Regions from separate parts of the Mesorhizobium sp. B4-1-4 genome, predicted to be linked through region 1. Evidence: riboswitches for the same ligand, from Rfam matches in the RefSeq annotation. Region 1 holds a riboswitch; each other region holds the start of a gene.

Region 1 (5,948 bases):
CGTGAGCTTTTTAGAAGGAACCTGACAAGGGCAGAACCGAACGTTCTCACAGGCGATTTCGAACGACCATCGTGACGACGAAGAACGCGCCGAGCGAACTGGTGATAATGCCGATCGGCAATTCCTGTGGCGGCAGAAGCGTGCGGGCCAGAAGCTCGCTTGCCAGCAAAAGCACCGCCCCAAACAGCGCGCAGCTTGCGATCAGACGCAAATGCAAGGGGCCGGCCAGCGGCCGCGACAAATGCGGGATCATCAATCCGACAAAGCCGATGACGCCGGCGACCGAGACCAGAATTGCCGTCGAGAAGGCGGCGACGAGAAATGTCGCCCTGCGCATCCTTGCCACGGGCACGCCAAGGCTTTCGGCGGCACTTTCACCAGCCAGGAAGGCGTCCAGCCTGCGATGGTTCCACAGCCCGTAAATCGCAATCGTGCCGGCCCCCAACGCGCCCAGCCACACATTGTCCCAGCGCGCCAGCCCAAGCCCGCCCATCGTCCAGAACAGCACCGAATGGGCCGCGCGCTGGTCTCCGGCAAAGACCAGGTAGTTGGTCAACGCAGTGAACATGAAGGAGACGGCAAGCCCGGCAAGGATCAAGCGTTCCGGGCCCTGCCCCCTTACCCGCGCGACCAGCAGCAGCACGATGCCCGCTGCCAGTATGCCGCCGGTGAAAGCCGCGATCGGCAAGGTCCAGATGCCGAAACTGTCACCAAAGACGGTGATGACGGAAACCGCGCCCGCGGCGGCCCCCGAAGACAGGCCGAACAGGAAGGGATCGGCGAGATCGTTACGCGTCACCGTCTGCAGCAACGCGCCGACCATGCCGAGGCCCGCGCCGACACAGACCGCCAGGATCGTGCGCGGCAGCCGCAGATCGACGACGATCTTGCCGACCGGGCCAGACACCTCATGTTCGCTCAACCCGACGGCATGGCCAAGTGCGGCAACGACGTCGCTCAGCGGTATCAGCGTCGAACCATAGGCGATCGACAGCAGCACGAGAGCGGCGGTCGCCACCGCGCCCGCCGCCATGGCCAGCGGGAATGCCTTGTGCCCTGAGAGCGCGCCGGATTTGTGCTTCAGGGCGAGATGCATCAGAACGCTTCCGGATGCATCGCCCTGGCGATCTTGCCGATCGCGTCGATGTTTGCCGGTCCGGGCGTCAGCTCGGCATAACGCAGGGCCACGAAACGCTCGTTCTTGACCGCGTCCGTCTCTTTCATCGCCGGGTGCGCCTTCAGGAAATCAAGGAGTTTCGTGTAACCGCCGCCATCCTGATAGTCGAGCAGGATGAGGAATTGCGGATTGCGCGACGCCACGGTTTCCCAATCCGTGTTGCCCCAGCTCGTCTCCATGTCGGCCATGATGTTTTCGCCGCCGGCCGCCGTGATCATGGCACTCGGGATGGCGAATTTTCCTGCGGTGAACGGCTTGTCCTCGCCGGAATCGTAGAGGAACACCCGTGTTCCCTTGCGATCGCCGACCTTGGCGGTGATGTCAGCGAGTTGCGCCTTCCAACCGGCAACGAGCTTCTCCGCCTCGGCCTCCTTGCCGAAGATCTTGCCCAGTTTTTCGACATCGCCGTAGAGAAGGTCCATCGAGGCGGCGGGCCGGTTCTTGTCGAGATGGACGCAGCTTTCCGTCAGCACCAGCGTCTTGATGCCGTGCGGCGCGAGCGTGTCGGGCGTCACATCGCCGCCCGGCTTCATGCCATAGTACCAGCCGGCGAAGAAGAAATCAGGCTCGACCGCGACGAGGTTTTCGAGTGTCGGGTATTTCGGCGCCAGTTCCGGGATCGAACCCTGCTCGGCCTTGAAATCGGGCCCGACCTTGTACCATCCGGTGATGCCGGTCAGGCCGACGATCGACGGCTGCAGCTTCAGCGCGAAGGCCATCTCTGCCATGTTGAGATCGTGGATGACGGCGCGCTTGGGAGGCGCATCGAAGGTCAGCGGCTTGCCGCAACTGTCGACGGTGACCGGGAAGGCGAAGGCTGCCGACGCCAGCAGCGAGAAGGCGAGCGACAGGGCGAGGCGTTTCACGATTTTTGCTCCTTGGTTGAACTGTGTCGGATGAAAGTCGGTTTCGGTCAGGAAGGCGCCGCACGGTTCGGAACATCGAACACGGTCAGTTCGCGGTCCTCGGTGGGATGGCGCAGGCGAAACACGTCGACGCCGAAAATCTCGCGGATCAGTTGTTGCGTCAGCGCTTCGCGCGGCGCCGCCAGCGCATGGAGCCGGGCTTCGTTCATCACCGCTACCCTTGTGGCGAACGGCGCCACCAGGGCCAGATCGTGCAGCACCGCGATCACCGTCATGCCGAAGCCAGCCACGAGTTCGAGCAGTTCCGCGCGGGCGCGGGGATCGAGATGGTTGGTCGGTTCGTCGAGGAACAATACTTTAGGTTCCTGCGCGATGGCGCGCGCAAGCTGGGCGCGTTGGCGTTCCCCGCCCGACAGTGAGCCAATGGTGCGGCCAAGCAGGGGCAGCAAACCGGTCCGGCGCAGCGCGTCCACGACAATGTCGCGTTCCTCGCTCCTGCGTTTCAAGCCGGCATGCGGGACGCGGCCAAGCTCGACATAGTCGATCACCGCCAGCCGCGGATCCGGCTGGTCGGTCTGCCCGACGACGGCGATGTGCAGGGCCCGCTCGGCCGGCGAAATCCTGTCGAGGCGGCGCCCGCCGAGTTTCACCTCTCCGGAACTTGGCTTGAGCATGCCGGACAACATGCGCAGCAGCGTGGTCTTGCCGGCGCCGTTGGGGCCGATAATGGCGAGGCGATCGCCGATGGCCATGGACAGGCTGACCGCGTGGACCAGATTCCGCCCATTCGCCACCGCGCCGAGATCGCGCGCCTCGAGAAGCGGCACCGTCATCGGCTGTCTCCTGCCGGCTCGCCCGCTACCGGGATGCGGGCCAGCGTCTTGCCGGCCAGTCGCGGCGGACGTTGTCCGGCATTGCACCAGCCGTCGGGGAGCGAGGCGTAGAGCCTGGCAAACCGCACGAGATCGCCGGCGTCGGCCTCGGCATCGATGGAGCCGAAGAGATAGGCGGCCTTGTCCGGGGCCTGGAACGCCACCGCCAGCGGCCGCGCACAGCCTGCCATGCACGCCACCCCCTCGACCGTGAAGCCCTGCGCCACCGCGAGTTCGGCGTGGGTCGACAACCGCGAGCGCAAATCGGTGCACAAAGCTTCGCCCGACCTGGTCCCTGTCGGGATGTCGCGGCAAAGCGTGCACACGATGATACGGTGAATGCGATCTATGGCGGCGCCCAACTTTCCGTCTTTCTCGATTGGCGACGGAAGGATGTTGGCGGTCGGTCGTCAGACCGACGTCCACGTCTCCTCCCGGCACACCCCGTCCGGTCAACTCCGTGATGGCAGGTCTCCTGGCTCGCGGGTCTCGGCGCAATCCTGCCTTCCCAGCCTCGCCGGCCAGTGGCATTTCGGATCTCGCTCACCGCTTACAGTTGCGGGGGCAGCCACGGCCTCGATCCCAGGCGGATCTCACCGTGTTCCCTTTTCACCCCTCGCCTTTCGACTCGGGGACCATCACCATTCCACCCTAGTTTTCCCCGGATTGCATCGCAACGGATTTCTCAGTCGCGACGATCGGAGCCGAAGCCGCGCGCGACCACGCATCTTTATGTAATAACATAACGCAATAACGCATGAGGCGCGGCGCTGTCAAGCGAGGGGCTGTCAGCCATCTGTCGAGCGAATTGCGCGGAGTGCGCAATTTCGATCAAATTGGCCAAACGCGGAAAGCCGGATGATTTCAGGTCGAATCGACCTGAAATCTGAATCCGCTTCTAATCAAAGAGATAGGGCATGACGTCGTCTGAAAACCGCTTCACACTTTTCGGCATCATGCTCTGGCGGAAGATCACAAATCAAGATTCCAGTTCTGACCAACCAGATCCTTGCCGAAGGAATGATGAGGTTCTTCCTCGATCAGTTTGAAGCCGGCGGCCTGATAGATATGCCGGGCAGCGGCGAGAATGTCGTTTGTCCACAAGGTCAGGGTCTTGTATCCCCTGGCGCGGGCAAAGCCGATGACTTCCTCCACCAGTCGCTTGCCGATGCCGAGGCCACGCGCCGAAGGCTCGACATAGAGCAAACGCAGCTTCGCCACCTGATCCGACTTGCGTACGACGAAGACCGAGCCGACGACCTCGCCTTCCCGCTCGGCGATCCAGCTGCGCTCCCATTTCGGATCGTAGGATTTCACGAACGCCGCGAGGATTTCGGCGACCAGCGCCTCGTAGGTTTCGTCCCAGCCAAAGTCCTGGGCATAGAGCAGCCCTTGCCGGTGGGTGATCCAGCCGATGTCGCCGATCTGCAGCGGCCTCAACAGATAGGGGATCGTTGGCTCGGCATTTTCGGCGAGCAGACGCTGCACCGTCTGCATGGATTTGACCAGCCGGTCTTGTTCCGATGCCGGCAGCCGATCGAGCAGGGCCCGGACCTGATCGTGCGATTCCTTGTTCAGCGGTGCGAAGGCATTCCTGCCCGCCTGTGTCAACGCAATCGACGATTGCCTTGCGTCCGAAACCAGCGTCGCTCTGGAGATGAGGTGAAGGCGTTCGAACTTTTTCAGCAAACGGCTGATATAGCCAGCGTCGAGACCGAGATCGCGTCCGAGGTCGGTCGCAGTCAGGCCATCGCGATGCGCCAACTCGTAGAGCACACGCGCCTCGGTCAGGGAAAAGGCGCTTTTCAGCAACCCTTCGTCGAGCAGCCCGATCTGGCGGGTGTAGAAGCGGTTGAATGCCCGCACGGCATCGATCCGCTCCTTGTTGGGCGCATCATTGCGGGGCTGGTGGTGAACCGTCATGGACATCTCCTGTCTTTACAGGATCAATCATTTACTTGACTGAGTCAAGTATCTTGAGCATCCGACGTGTTCACATCGTCGGCAACACCGGCCAACGATCCGCAAATCCTGCCGCCGGATAGCACCGCGATCGACCCGAACTGCTGCAGCACGGCCGCGCTCTGTGTCGGCCGCAGGAACGCGTAATCGCCTGGCCTGATGACTGTATAGACAGGCAGGCCCATGAATTGCTGCAACCCACGTCAACAGGCGGGAGCGGCGTGAGGGCGATCCTGGCCGGTCGCTGGTCTATCTCGCCCGACGAATGAGGCCTTCAAAGCCGTCGGCCAGATCGGAGGCGCCGGCCGTGAATATCTTCACGAGGTTCTGGGGACGGCCGGGAGTTTTGTTGGCATCAAGGAGGATGGCCCTGCCCTCATGCAGGACGAAATCGAATTTTCCGTAGTCAAAGCCGAGTTCACGTCGCCGCGGCGGAACGTTGCCCGCTTCTGGTCCTCGGTTCGGCCAAGCTTCGGTAAGTTCACCATCATGATGGAAAGAGGCACTCGGCGCGCCTTGACTCTGGCAGGCCAGCAGCCTATCTCATCGCCACGTTAGCACTCGCCATTGGTGAGTGCTAACTACAGGTCCGGCGCCGCCGGACTTTGTTGTTGTCCGGCTTCGCCGGATGGAGGAACTGTTTCTCACCGTTCTCATCGAGGAAGAAAAAATGGCAAAGTCGAAGTTCCGCCCGCTTCATGACCGCGTGGTCGTTCGCCGGGTCGAATCCGAATCCAAGACCGCCGGCGGGATCATCATCCCGGATACGGCGAAGGAAAAGCCGCAGGAAGGCGAGATCATCGCCGTCGGCTCCGGCGCCCGCGACGAAAGCGGCAAGCTCGTTCCGCTGGACGTCAAGGCTGGCGATCGCATCCTGTTCGGCAAGTGGTCGGGCACGGAAGTCAAGCTCAATGGCGAAGACCTTCTGATCATGAAGGAATCCGACATCATGGGCATCATCGGCTGATTATCGGCCTTTCCGTCAACTGAATCTTGAATCTTCGGGCTCGCTGCGAGCCCCTGCCAGGAGTTAAACATGGCTGCCAAAGACGTAAAATTCTCCCGTGACGC
Region 2 (5,948 bases), 1.1 Mb from region 1:
GACCAGGCCGAGGAATCCTGCGTCGAGCGGCTGGTGGAGCTGGGCGTGAATACGTGAACCCGCTCGCAACCGAATACTTCAGCATTCGTCTAGGCCAAACTTTTCGCAGACGTTCGAGATTGGCCGGAGCCTCCCGAACTTCGTCATCCTTGGGCGTAGCGACGCGAAGCGGAGCGAAGACCCAAGGATCCATGCCGTTACCTTGATCGTAGAGTGCCACGGGGCAGAATTCTGAACTGTTGCAACGCCTTAACGTCACGGCATGGATCCTAGGGTCCGCGCCGCGTCGCTGCGCTCCTTGCTTCGCCCTAGGATGACGAAGTTAGGGAGGCTTCGGCCAATCGCCAAGGAATGCGATCCGCTTGCGCTGCTCCAGCAGCCTGTCATTACAGAGCCAGGCGACGCTGCCTCAAATCCAGCGTCGCACCCGTTTGGTGTAGTCGCGGTATTTCTTGCCGAACTTCGCCGCCAGGATTTTTTCCTCGCCCTCGATCGCAACCTTCTGCGTAACAAACGCGGCGATGAAGGCAAACAGGAAGAACCAGGCTATCCCCGAGACGAAGGCGACGCCGATCAGCATCAGGGTGAGTGCCAGGTAGATGGGGTTACGGGTGATGCCGAACGGGCCCGAGGTGACGAGATGGTCCGGCAGGGCGATGGGGCTGAGCGTGGTCTTGGCCCGCATCATGGTGCGGATAGCGGTGACCCAGAGCGCCGCGGCGCCGAACAGTGCTACCCAGCCGGCCGCGAACAGGATGTCGCCCAGAAGATCGTCGATCCAGGGCAAGGGGTAGAGCATGCCGAGGATGACGCTGATGGCGATGGCCGCGGCGTAGATCACCGGTGGCCAAGGGATCACTCCGGGCTTCGGCTGGCTGTCGGTCATTGCGTCCCTCCCTCCGTCATCTTGTCCTCGGTCTTACCGGTGCACATGCCGGCAAGATCGGACAGATGGGCTCTCCAGTCCGCAGTCTGGTCGTTGTTGTAGAGCCGATCAAGAGAGGCCTCGCCTTCGAGCGTATCGAGCATGCAGCCGCAATAGCTCGAACAGAAGGTTGCATCACGCGTCTGCTCGCACGAGCGCTGGCAGGTTTTCAGGAAATTGACCTGCGGGGTTTCGACCTGGGCCGGCATGACTTGCGAAAACAGCCAGACACAGCCGATCAGCAGCGGCTGGTGGATCAGGTAGAAGGCGAGGCTGTGGCGGCCGATGACGACCAGCGGACTGGCCCAGCGGCCGGGCACCAGGCTCGCCAGGCGCGCTCGCATGCCGGAGGCGGAGGCGAGTTTCGTCACCCCGATGCCGATCAGCACCGCGCCGAACCATGGAAACAGCGGAACGTAGTCGTTGGAACGCGGATTGATTGCCGACAGGCCGATCCACCACAGCCACGGATGGTCCAGGGCCTCGAAGCGCAGGTAGACGGGCGCCGCGATGATCAGCGCGGCAACGACAAGCGTCAGCAGGGCGGGCAGTCGCAGGAAGGCGAGGCCAAGCAGGCTGGCGAGCGCGATCTCGTGCAGGATGCCGAAGAAGATGAAGCCATCGGGCGTCGCGATGCGGGTGACAACAGAAATGGCGACCGCCGCGCCGGCGACCATGGCGAACCGCTTCCAGAAGCCGTTCCAGCGGATCTGCTTGCCATGGGCGAGATACAGGCTGACGCCGACCAGGAACAGGAAGGTCGAGGCGATGCAGCGCGCGTAGATCTTCCACCAGCCGAAGGCGGTAAGGCCGGGATCGGTGTAACCGAAGAACTCCAGGTCCCAGGTGAAGTGATAGCTCGCCATGGCCAGCAGCGCGATGCCGCGAACGACGTCGATGGCGGCGATGCGCTTCGGTGGCTCCGGAACGGGTGCGGTCGGCGTATGGATGGTCATGGTCTCGCGATCTGATTCAGCCCCGCTTGAGGACTATCACGGTTCAACCAGACAGAAGAAGGCCGGGACCGTCGGCATAGCGCCGAGCCGCGCCGGCCGTTTGGGATCTCGCTTTAGGCCAGCGCCGGAAAGCCTTTGACCAGCTTCGTTTTTCCCCGCACGCGCGTCGGTTTCCTCTTATTGGCACCGAAATGGCCAAGGCAGATTTGGCCGGTGATTCTGCTTTGGGGAAGCAATGTCCACCCATGTGCGCCATCCGATCTGGCTCCCGGCCCTCAAGGCCACGGATGCGCGCACCTTTGCCTCGCTCTACGCGGTCGAGTCCTTCGCTCGCGCCACGGTGTCGAGCGTCATCCCGATCCAGGCCTACGAGATTCTGCACAACGAGCAGATCGTCTCGATCCTTTATACCATCGTGGCGCTGCTCGGCCTATCGGTGACCTTGTTCATGCCGATGCTGATCCGCCGCTTTGCGCGGCGCTGGGTCTACACCGCCGGCGCCTGCCTGCTCGCCATCGGATCGCTCTTCTTCGTCACCCATACGCTTGCCGGACAATTGGCCGGCATGCTGTGCCGGGTCATGGGCGCCAGCGCGTTGTCGATCACGCTCAATCTCTACATCATGGACCATATCCGCAAGACCGACTTCATGCAGGCCGAGTCGCTGCGCATGGCGTGGTCGATGTTCGCCTGGACCGGTGGCCCGACGCTCGGCATCTTCCTTTACGCGCATTTCGGCATCTATGCCGCGCATGGCGCGGTGGCGGTGTTCGCCGCGATCTTGCTGGCCCTGTTCTGGTTCTATCGGCTCAGCGACAACCAATCGATCCAACCGGGCAAAACGCGTCCGGTCAATCCGCTCGCCAATATCGGCCGCTTCGTCGCGCAGCCGAGACTGAGGCTCGCCTGGCTGATCGCCTTCGGCCGCTCCTGCTTCTGGACGACGTTCTTCGTCTATGGACCGCTGTTCATGGTGATTACCGGCGAGGGCGAACTGGCCGGTGGCTTGCTGGTCTCGGCCGGCAACGCGCTTCTGTTCATGGCCATCTTCTGGGGCAAGGCCGGAAAGCGCTTTGGCGGCCGCAAGACCATGACCTTTGCCTATTTCGCCATGTCGGCCACGCTTCTGGCGGCAGGTGCGGTCGGCGAGAGCGTGCCGCTGCTCACCGGCGCCTTTCTGCTGTGCGGCGCCTTCTTCACCATTGCGCTCGATGCGCTGGGTTCGACCGCCTTCATGCGCTCGGTGCGTACCTACGAACGCGCCCAGATGGCCGCGGTGTACCGGACCTATCTCGATTTTTCCGAACTGACGCCGCCCCTGGTCTATTCGGTGGTGCTGGCGTTCTTCGGGCTGGGTTCGGTTTTCGTCACGCTCGGCCTGCTGGCCGCCGTCTGCGGCTTCGTGACCTGGCGCTATCTGCCGAAATCGCTTTAGTGACCTCGATGGTTCTGCCGGAGCGAATTCTGAAGGCCGACTAGCCGGTTGTCTCGCGCGTTGCGTGGCGCTCGCGCACCCAGTTGTGGAAGCGGTGCAGGTCATACTCCTCGGGCATCAGCACGCCGGCCATGTGCCGCTTCGAATGCAAGCCGTTCTGGTTGATCTCGCAGATCGCGGTATCCTCCTCCAATACCTGCGTGCCGAAGGCGATGATGTTGTCGATGTCGGTCGCGGCGAGCGTCTCGGGCGCGAACAGCCATTCCGCGATCAGTCCGGTCTGCTCCGGACCAAGCGGCATCAGGCGCACGGTCCTGACATAGTCGACATGGCCGACGATAAACATCGAGGGCAGGCTGGTGGCGTAGGTCTGGCCGGCGGCGCGTTCGGCCGGCGTCAAGCCCGGGAAGAGCGGTCCATGCGCCCTGCCATCGCGCGACCAGGTTTCGGCGCCCGACCGCAGGCCACCGGAAAATTCCGGCGCGTCATTGTCGGCGTTGCGGACCCATTCGGGGTCGTCATGCCGGCTCATCAGGCCGCGGCCATAGATCGGCACCAGCCGCGACAGATCCTTGTGCACGCCCGGGCAGTGCAGGCATTCGTTGAAGTTTTCCCAGAAAATCTTCCAGTTGCAGTTCATCACCTTGCGCAGCACATGGCCTGATACCAGCGTTTCCAGCGGCCAGTTGCCGAGATTGCCGGAGGCCGGGTCGAAAGATGCCTGGGCGGAGCCGGCCGCATCCTCTCGCAGGTTGATGAACACGAAGCCGCGCCACACCGACAGGGCGACGCGATAGAGCGGATGGTCCGCCTTGTCGAAGCCGTCTGGCAGCGACTTCGACGGCACGCGCACGAGATCGCCGCGCAGCGAATAGGACCAGGCGTGATAGGGGCACGTGATCAGCCGCGCCTTCAGCCGGCCTTCGCTCTCCTGACAAAGCTGCGAGCCGCGATGCCGGCAGGTGTTGTGGAAGGCGTGCAGTTCGCCGATGTCGTCGCGCAGCACGACGATTTCCTGCGTGCCGACGCGGAAGGTGCGGAAAGCCAGCGGCTGGGCAAGATCGGCTTCGCGGCAGACGAGCAGCCAGTTTCGATACCAGATGGCTTCGAGGTCTCGTTGGTAGGTCTCCGCGTCCCAATAGGCCGATGACGGCAGCGTCGGTTCAGCCCGGGCAAGGCCGTTGTAGGGATCGCGCTCGCTGGCACTGGGCTGCATGGCTGGCTCCTGTGAAGGTGCCAGCCGACACCCGGCCAGTGGAATTGTCAAATGCGGCAAAAGCAAACTGATCTCGACATGGCGCATTCGCAATGGTCGCCGGCGGAATTGGGTTTGCCGGGGGCGTCGATTCTGCCTATAGTCCAGACTGTCGTCGGTTCCGCTTTGGAGCCAAGAGGGAATACGGTGCGGGCTGAGTTCTTGCCCAATGCCGTGGCTGCCCCCGCAACTGTGTGCGGTAGTCCGCTCCATAGGCCACTGAAGATTTTCTTCGGGAAGGTGGAGAAGGGCGCTGATCCGCGAGCCAGGAGACCTGCCGGCGACAGGAAAATGACTTCGATGCCCTCGGGTGGAGGGCGAAAGGACAAGAGATGAATACCGCTTCCGTCTCCCCCGGCACTTCTGTTTCCTCGCAGTCGCGCTTCATGCAGCTCGCGCTTGCCGCGCTGCTCGGCATTTTCGTCGTTGGCTTTGTCGGCTTTTCGCATATCGATGCGGTCCACAATGCCGCCCACGATTATCGTCATTCGATGGCGTTTCCCTGCCACTGACGCGGATTTGACATCATGAACCTGTTTCGCAACGTCGTGTTCATCGCGGCGATCGCAGGGCTCGTGGCCGGCGTCGTTCTCGCCTGCATGCAGGCCTATGCCACCGTGCCGCTGATCCTCAAGGCTGAAGTCTACGAGCAGGCCGGCGGCGGCCACCATCACGACCACGCCGCGTCGGCAGCGGCCGATACCAACGCTATGAGCCCTGCCGCGCCGGCAGGAAACGGCATGAGCTCCGCCGCGCCGGGGCCGGAGCCAGCCGCCGTGGCGGCGGAAGACGAGGGCTGGGCTCCGGCCGACGGCTTCGAGCGTTTTGGTTTCAGTGTGCTTGCCAATATCGTCACCGGCATCGGCTTCGCGCTCGTTCTAGTGGCGGTCTCGGAATTCGCCGGCGGTATCGGCAACTGGCGCCAGGGCGTGTTCTGGGGCCTGGCCGGCTTTGCCGTGTTCACGCTGGCGCCTGGCCTCGGCCTGCCGCCGGAACTGCCGGCCATGCCGGCGGCCGACCTTATACAGCGCCAGATCTGGTGGGTGGCGACCGTGGTCGCGACCGCAATCGGACTGGGCCTGATCGCGTTCCGCAGATCGCTGCCGCTGACCATCCTTGCCGTCCTGCTGATCGTCGCCCCGCACATCGTCGGCGCGCCGCAGCCCGACAGTTTCGAGACGCCGATCCCGGAAGGCCTGCATCACCAGTTCGTGGTGGCGGTAACGCTGACCAATTTGGTGTTCTGGCTGGTGCTCGGGGCGGTTGTCGGCGTGATTCGCGGACGCTTCACTGGCACCGCCACCAGCCTGCGCGACAGCTTTGCCTGATCGCAGCAAGCTGACCTTCATCATCGGTGGTGCACGCTCGGGAAAGAGC
Region 3 (5,948 bases), 1.2 Mb from region 1:
AGCCATAGTCGGTGAGGATGCGGCGCAGGTCGGGATGGCCCGAAAACAGCACACCATAGAGATCGTAGGTCTCGCGCTCGAACCAGTCGGCGCCGGGATAGACGCCGGTGATCGACGGCACCATCGTCTCCTCGTCAGCCTGCACCTTGACGCGGATGCGCACATTCTGTTTCGGCGACAGGAGATGATAGACGACGTCGAAGCGCTTGGCCCGCGACGGATAGTCGGCGCCACAGATATCGATGATCGAGATGAACTGGCAGTGCGCATTGTCACGCAGGAAAGTCATCACTTCGACGAGGTCGCGTGGTTCGACATGAATGGTGAGTTCGCCATAGGCGAACACCGCGTCCGAGATCCGTCCGCTCATTTTCTCGCCGAGATAGCTCGACAGTTCGCTCAGTGATGCGGCCATGGATTTACCGTTCGATCGTGCCGGTGCGGCGGATTTTCTTCTGCAGGAGAAGAATGCCGTAGAGCAGTGCTTCGGCGCTCGGCGGGCAGCCGGGCACATAGATGTCGACCGGCACGACGCGGTCGCAACCGCGCACCACCGAGTAGGAATAGTGGTAATAGCCGCCGCCATTGGCGCAGGAGCCCATCGAGATGACGTAGCGCGGCTCCGGCATCTGGTCGTAGACCTTGCGCAGTGCCGGCGCCATCTTGTTGGTCAGCGTGCCGGCGACGATCATGATGTCGGACTGGCGCGGAGACGCACGCGGCGCCACGCCGAACCGCTCCGAGTCATAGCGCGGCATCGAGGTGTGGATCATCTCGACCGCGCAGCAGGCGAGGCCGAAGGTCATGAACATCAGCGAGCCGCTGCGCGCCCAGGTGATCAGCGCCTCTGTCGAGGTGACCAGAAATCCCTTGTCGGCGAGCTCATTGTTGATTTCGAGGAAAAAGGGATCGTCCTCCCCCACCGGCCTGCCGGTGTTGGGATCGATAATGCCCTTGGGCTTCGGCGCGACGAGGGTGCCTGAACTGTCGTTCAATCCCATTCCAGCGCTCCTTTTTTCCATTCATAGGCAAAGCCGATGGTCAGCACTGCCAAAAACACCATCATCGACCAGAAGCCGAGCATGCCGATCTTCGAGAAGGACACGGCCCAGGGAAACAAGAAGGCCACTTCCAGGTCGAAGATGATGAACAGGATCGACACCAGGTAGAAACGGATGTCGAATTTCATGCGGGCGTCGTCGAACGAGTTGAAACCGCACTCGTAGGCGGAAAGCTTTTCAGGATCGGGGTTGCGGTAGGCCACCAGAAACGGCGCCGCGATAAGCGCGATGCCGACGACCGCCGCCACTGCGATAAACAGGACGATGGGCAGGTACGAACTGAGAAGTGCGTTCATGCAGCGGCTTTCCGTTGGCGCCAATCCACTTTTGTTACAGCACCGGACCTTAATGCGGAAGCGTGACAGTTTAACCGCTGAACCGTTTTAAGGGGCCTATGCTGCAACGCGGCGAGGGTTAGCGCAGCACTTCCAGCGAAGCAAGTCAAACCTTGTTCAAAACGCCGGGCTGGACGGCATAACGGAAGAAACTGGTCCGATGCGCTCCTGTTTGATTTCCTTCACTTTCTACTCCACTTTTATCTCCTGACATATCTACCGCCATTTGCCTGCTAGCATGCCGGAATCACCGGCTAAAATCCGCAAATCGATCAGGGCAAGGGCTCCCGATGAAGGAAAAAATCTCGCTCGCTATGGCCCGGCGCATCGCGCTCGGCGCTCAGGGCTTTCTCGACCCCCGCCCAAATGGCACGCCGGACCGCCGCCACTTCGCCCGCGTGCTCTCCCGCACCGGCCTGCTGCAGATCGATTCCGTCAGCGCGGTGGTGCGCGCGCATTATATGCCGCTTTATTCGCGGCTTGGCCCCTACCCGCTCGCGCTCCTCGACAATGCCGCCGTGACGCGCAAGCGCACGGTGTTCGAATATTGGGCGCATGAAGCCTCGTTCCTGCCAGTCGAGACATACCCGTTGATGCGCTGGCGCATGCAGCGCGCCGAGCAAGGCGACGAAATGTATCTGGGCCTCGCCAAATGGGGCCGCGAGCACGCCGCCTACATCGAAGAGATCTATCGGGAAGTCGCCGATCGCGGCCCGATCGCCGCCTCGGCGCTTGAGGGCCAGAAAGGTTCGGGCGGCTGGTGGGGCTGGAGCCACGCCAAGCACGCCTTCGAATGGTTGTTCTGGGCCGGCCGCATCACCACCGCGCACCGCCGCGGCTTCGAGCGCTTCTATGACCTGCCGGAGCGCGTGCTGCCGCAAGCGATCCTCGATCTGCCGGTGCCCGCTGCCGAGGACGCGCATCGCGAATTGCTGCGCATTTCCGCCCGCGCCCATGGCGTGGCTACAGCCGGCGACCTGCGCGACTATTTCCGCCTGTCGCCCGCAGACATGAAGGGCCGGCTGGAGGAACTGGTCGAATTGGGCGAGTTGCTGCCGGTGCGTGTCGAGGGCTGGAACAAGCCGGCTTACCTCCATAGAGATACCCGTCTCCCGCGCAAGATCGAAGCGCGCGCCCTGCTGGCACCGTTCGATCCGGTCGTCTTCGAGCGCTCGCGCACCGAGCGGCTGTTCGATTTCCATTACCGCATCGAGATCTACACTCCGGCCGAAAAACGCCAGTACGGCTATTACGTCCTGCCCTTCCTGCTTGGCGACAGGATCGTCGCTCGCGTCGACCTGAGAGCCGACCGACCGGCAAGCGTGCTGCGCGTGCCTGCGGCCTATGCCGAGCCCGGAGCGCCGCCTGAAACCGCCGCCCAGCTCTTCGAGGAATTGAAGCAGATGCAGGTCTGGCTTGGCCTTGAACGTATCGACGTGACGCCGGCCGGCGATCTGGGCCCGGCGCTGGTCGACATCGCCATGTCGTAGCCGCGCGTTGACACAGCTGCCTGCAAAAGCCTAAATCCGCTCCAGACGGTCCCCTGCCCGCAACGGCTGGGGCTAAGAGGGAATGCGGTGCGGGATTTCGATCTCAAATCCGCGGCTGTCCCCGCAACTGTAAGCGAAGAGCCAAGGCCGAAAGCCACTGGGAGTTCCCGGGAAGGCGGCTAACCAAAGACGACGACTCGCGAGCCAGGAGACCTGCCGTCTGCGACAGAAGAATCCGATCGCCCGGCGGGTTTCCGGGCAAGGAGCCCGGTTTTTGGACCACAACGGCAGTTTTTCGGCTGGTGCAGCGGATATATCGTCCGCCGATGGTGACGCCTTGTCCGGCGTCACCGTTATCGTCTGCGCGTCCTGCCGCGACGAAACCGGCTCCGACGCCCATCCCCGCGCCGGCGAACTCCTGGCACGGGACACACGCCGCGCCGCGGCATCCGAGCACGTCCGCGTCCGCGCGGTCGAATGCCTCGGCAACTGCAAACGCCGGCTCAGCGCCGCAATCCTGCGCGACGGCTGCTGGAGTTATGTGTTCGGCGACCTGACCACGGGCAGCGGCGCCGACCTCGTTACCGGCGCCAAACTCTTCGCCACCTCGAGCGACGGCCTCATCCCTTGGCGCGGCCGCCCTGATTCCCTGAAGCGCGGCCTCGTTGCCCGCATCCCTCCCCTCAACCTGCTGAAAGACTGACCATGACCACTTCCGTCTCCCGTGTTCCCTGCACTGTCGTCACCGGCTTCCTCGGCGCCGGCAAGACGACGCTGGTCCGCCATCTCCTCGAAAACGCCGGCGGCAAGCGCATCGCGATCATCGTCAACGAGTTCGGCGACATCGGCATCGACGGCGAGATCCTGAAAGGTTGCGGCATCGACACCTGCCCGGAGGAAAACATCGTCGAACTGGCCAATGGCTGCATCTGCTGCACCGTGGCCGACGATTTCGTGCCGGCACTCGACCGGATCCTGTCGCTGACGCCGAAGGTCGACCATATCCTGATCGAAACCTCGGGCCTTGCTTTGCCCAAGCCGCTGGTCCAGGCCTTCCAGTGGCCGACGGTGAAGAGCCGCGTGACCGTCGATGGCGTGATCGCCGTGGTCGACGGCCCCGCACTGGCCGAAGGCCGAGTCGCCAACGACATGGACGCCCTGCAGGCCCAACGCGCCGGGGATGACAGCCTCGACCATGACGACCCTGTCGAGGAAGTGTTCGAGGACCAGATCGCCTGCGCCGACCTGATCATCCTGTCGAAGAGTGACCTGATGGACGCCGCCGGCTCAGCCCGCGCCAACGCAATCGTCAACGAACACTCCGCCCGGGCTGTCAAGATCGTGCCGACGTCCCATGGCAAGGTCGATCCCTCCGTACTGCTCGGGCTCGGCCTCGCCGTCGAGGACGACATCGAGAACCGCAAGTCCCATCACGACGGCGCATTCGACCACGAGCATGACGACTTCGACACCTTCATTGTCGACATCCCCTCGATCGCCAATCCGGACGAGCTGGCAAAACGCGTCGCCGACGCCGCCGAACAGGAAAACGTGCTGCGGGTGAAAGGTTTCGTCGAGGTGGGCGGCAAGCCGATGCGGCTTTTGCTGCAGGCCGTCGGCCCGCGCGTCAACCATTACTACGACCGCGCTTGGACCGCCGAGGACGACCGCCGCTCGCGCCTTGTCGTCATCGGCCTCAAGGGGCTGAACCGCCCTGCGATCGAGCGTATACTCGCCGGCTGATTTTCAGGCACGGGCCGCGATGCACATCCTCACCACGACATCCGCCTCGCTCGACGATCTCGCCGAGCCGGTCGATCTGCGGCAGACGCCGGCGGATATCGTGGCCCTGTCCTTCACCGACAGCGACCTCGCCGGACTGGCGGCCGCGTGGAAGGCGGATGCCGGCCGCCTGCCCTCGATGCGGCTGGCGGCGCTGCGTGACCTGCGCCACCCGATGTCCGTCGATCTCTGGATCGACAGCGTCGCCCGCCACGCCCGGGTTATTCTCGTCCGCATCCTCGGCGGCTACGACTGGTGGCGCTATGGCTGCGACCAGCTTGCCGCGACCGCCCGGGAACGCGGCATAAAACTGGCGCTGCTGCCCGGTGAAAGCCACGACGAGGATCTCAGGCTGATCGAAGCCTCGACGCTGCCGCGCGCGGAACTTGATGCGCTGCTCGGCTATTTCCGCGAGGGCGGCCCGGCCAATATGAGTTCGCTGGTGTGGAGGTTGGCAGGGCTGGCGGGACAGGAGGAAGCAGCAGCCGCGCCGGTAACTGTGCCCAAAGCGGGCTACTACGAGCCAGGACGTGGCCCCCTCCTCCTCGAGGGGAGGGTCCCGCCGCAGGCTGGGGGCGGGGTCGCCGGTGAAGTGCACCGACTTCAAGAAACGCCATATCCAGTCGCACCGACCCCACCCGGCCCTGCGGGCCACCCTCCCCTCGAGGGGGACGGAAAGGTCGTGCCCATCCTGTTCTATCGCTCGATGCTGCTCGCCGCCGATGTCGCGCCAATCGATGCGCTTTTCGACGCCTTGCAGCAGCGCGGCATCACCGCCGTGCCGATCTTCGTCTCCAGCCTGAAGGACCCGGCATCCCTCGCTTTCGTCGAAACCGCCCTCACCCAACTGAAACCGGCCGCCATCATCACCGCGACCGCTTTCGCATCCGGCGCGGAGCCCGGCGTCGAAACCCTGTTCGACCGCGCCGGCGTCCCCGTCTTCCAGGTCATCGTCGCCACCACCCGCCGCGACGTCTGGGAAAACAATCAGCGCGGCCTGGCACCCGCCGACCTCGCCATGCATGTCGTGCTGCCCGAACTCGACGGCCGCATCCTCGCCGGCGCCCTTTCCTTCAAGGGCGAAAGCGATGTCGATCCGGCACTCGGCCACCGCGCTTTCGCCAACCGGCCGGAGCCGGATCGGGTAGCGCAGGTTGCCGATCGTGTAGCAGCTTTTGTCCGCCTGCAGGAGACATCTCGCGCCCGGCGCAAGCTCGCCATCCTGATCCCGGATTACCCGAGCGCCCCCGGCCGCACCGGCTATGCCGTCGGCCTTGACG

The links. Region 1 has a riboswitch for cobalamin ahead of FJW03_RS05575 (DUF1636 family protein). Riboswitches for the same ligand answer to the same signal wherever they lie in the genome.
Region 2: another riboswitch for cobalamin. It lies ahead of FJW03_RS11205 (CbtB domain-containing protein); the one in region 1 lies ahead of FJW03_RS05575 (DUF1636 family protein).
Region 3: another riboswitch for cobalamin. It lies ahead of FJW03_RS11420 (DUF1636 family protein); the one in region 1 lies ahead of FJW03_RS05575 (DUF1636 family protein).

The regions. Positions count from the first base shown of each region.
Region 1 is NZ_CP083950.1:1,179,530-1,185,477, reverse strand. Features, by position in the region: gene FJW03_RS05590 (FecCD family ABC transporter permease) at 47-1,096, opposite strand; gene FJW03_RS05585 (ABC transporter substrate-binding protein) at 1,096-2,043, opposite strand; gene FJW03_RS05580 (ABC transporter ATP-binding protein) at 2,091-2,876, opposite strand; gene FJW03_RS05575 (DUF1636 family protein) at 2,873-3,277, opposite strand; cobalamin riboswitch at 3,363-3,570, opposite strand; gene FJW03_RS05570 (helix-turn-helix domain-containing GNAT family N-acetyltransferase) at 3,888-4,838, opposite strand; gene FJW03_RS05565 (hypothetical protein) at 4,883-5,062, opposite strand; gene groES (co-chaperone GroES) at 5,548-5,844, shown strand; gene groL (chaperonin GroEL) at 5,914-5,948, shown strand, end outside.
Region 2 is NZ_CP083950.1:2,301,782-2,307,729, reverse strand. Features, by position in the region: gene FJW03_RS11230 (MerR family transcriptional regulator) at 1-57, shown strand, start outside; gene FJW03_RS11225 (methyltransferase family protein) at 410-886, opposite strand; gene FJW03_RS11220 (heparan-alpha-glucosaminide N-acetyltransferase) at 883-1,881, opposite strand; gene FJW03_RS11215 (MFS transporter) at 2,117-3,316, shown strand; gene FJW03_RS11210 (aromatic ring-hydroxylating oxygenase subunit alpha) at 3,357-4,532, opposite strand; cobalamin riboswitch at 4,671-4,868, shown strand; gene FJW03_RS11205 (CbtB domain-containing protein) at 4,904-5,083, shown strand; gene FJW03_RS11200 (CbtA family protein) at 5,099-5,899, shown strand; gene cobU (bifunctional adenosylcobinamide kinase/adenosylcobinamide-phosphate guanylyltransferase) at 5,892-5,948, shown strand, end outside.
Region 3 is NZ_CP083950.1:2,346,237-2,352,184, forward strand. Features, by position in the region: gene FJW03_RS11400 (NADH-quinone oxidoreductase subunit C) at 1-415, opposite strand, end outside; gene FJW03_RS11405 (NuoB/complex I 20 kDa subunit family protein) at 420-1,001, opposite strand; gene FJW03_RS11410 (NADH-quinone oxidoreductase subunit A) at 992-1,357, opposite strand; gene FJW03_RS11415 (winged helix-turn-helix domain-containing protein) at 1,687-2,886, shown strand; cobalamin riboswitch at 2,916-3,122, shown strand; gene FJW03_RS11420 (DUF1636 family protein) at 3,161-3,589, shown strand; gene cobW (cobalamin biosynthesis protein CobW) at 3,592-4,629, shown strand; gene cobN (cobaltochelatase subunit CobN) at 4,649-5,948, shown strand, end outside.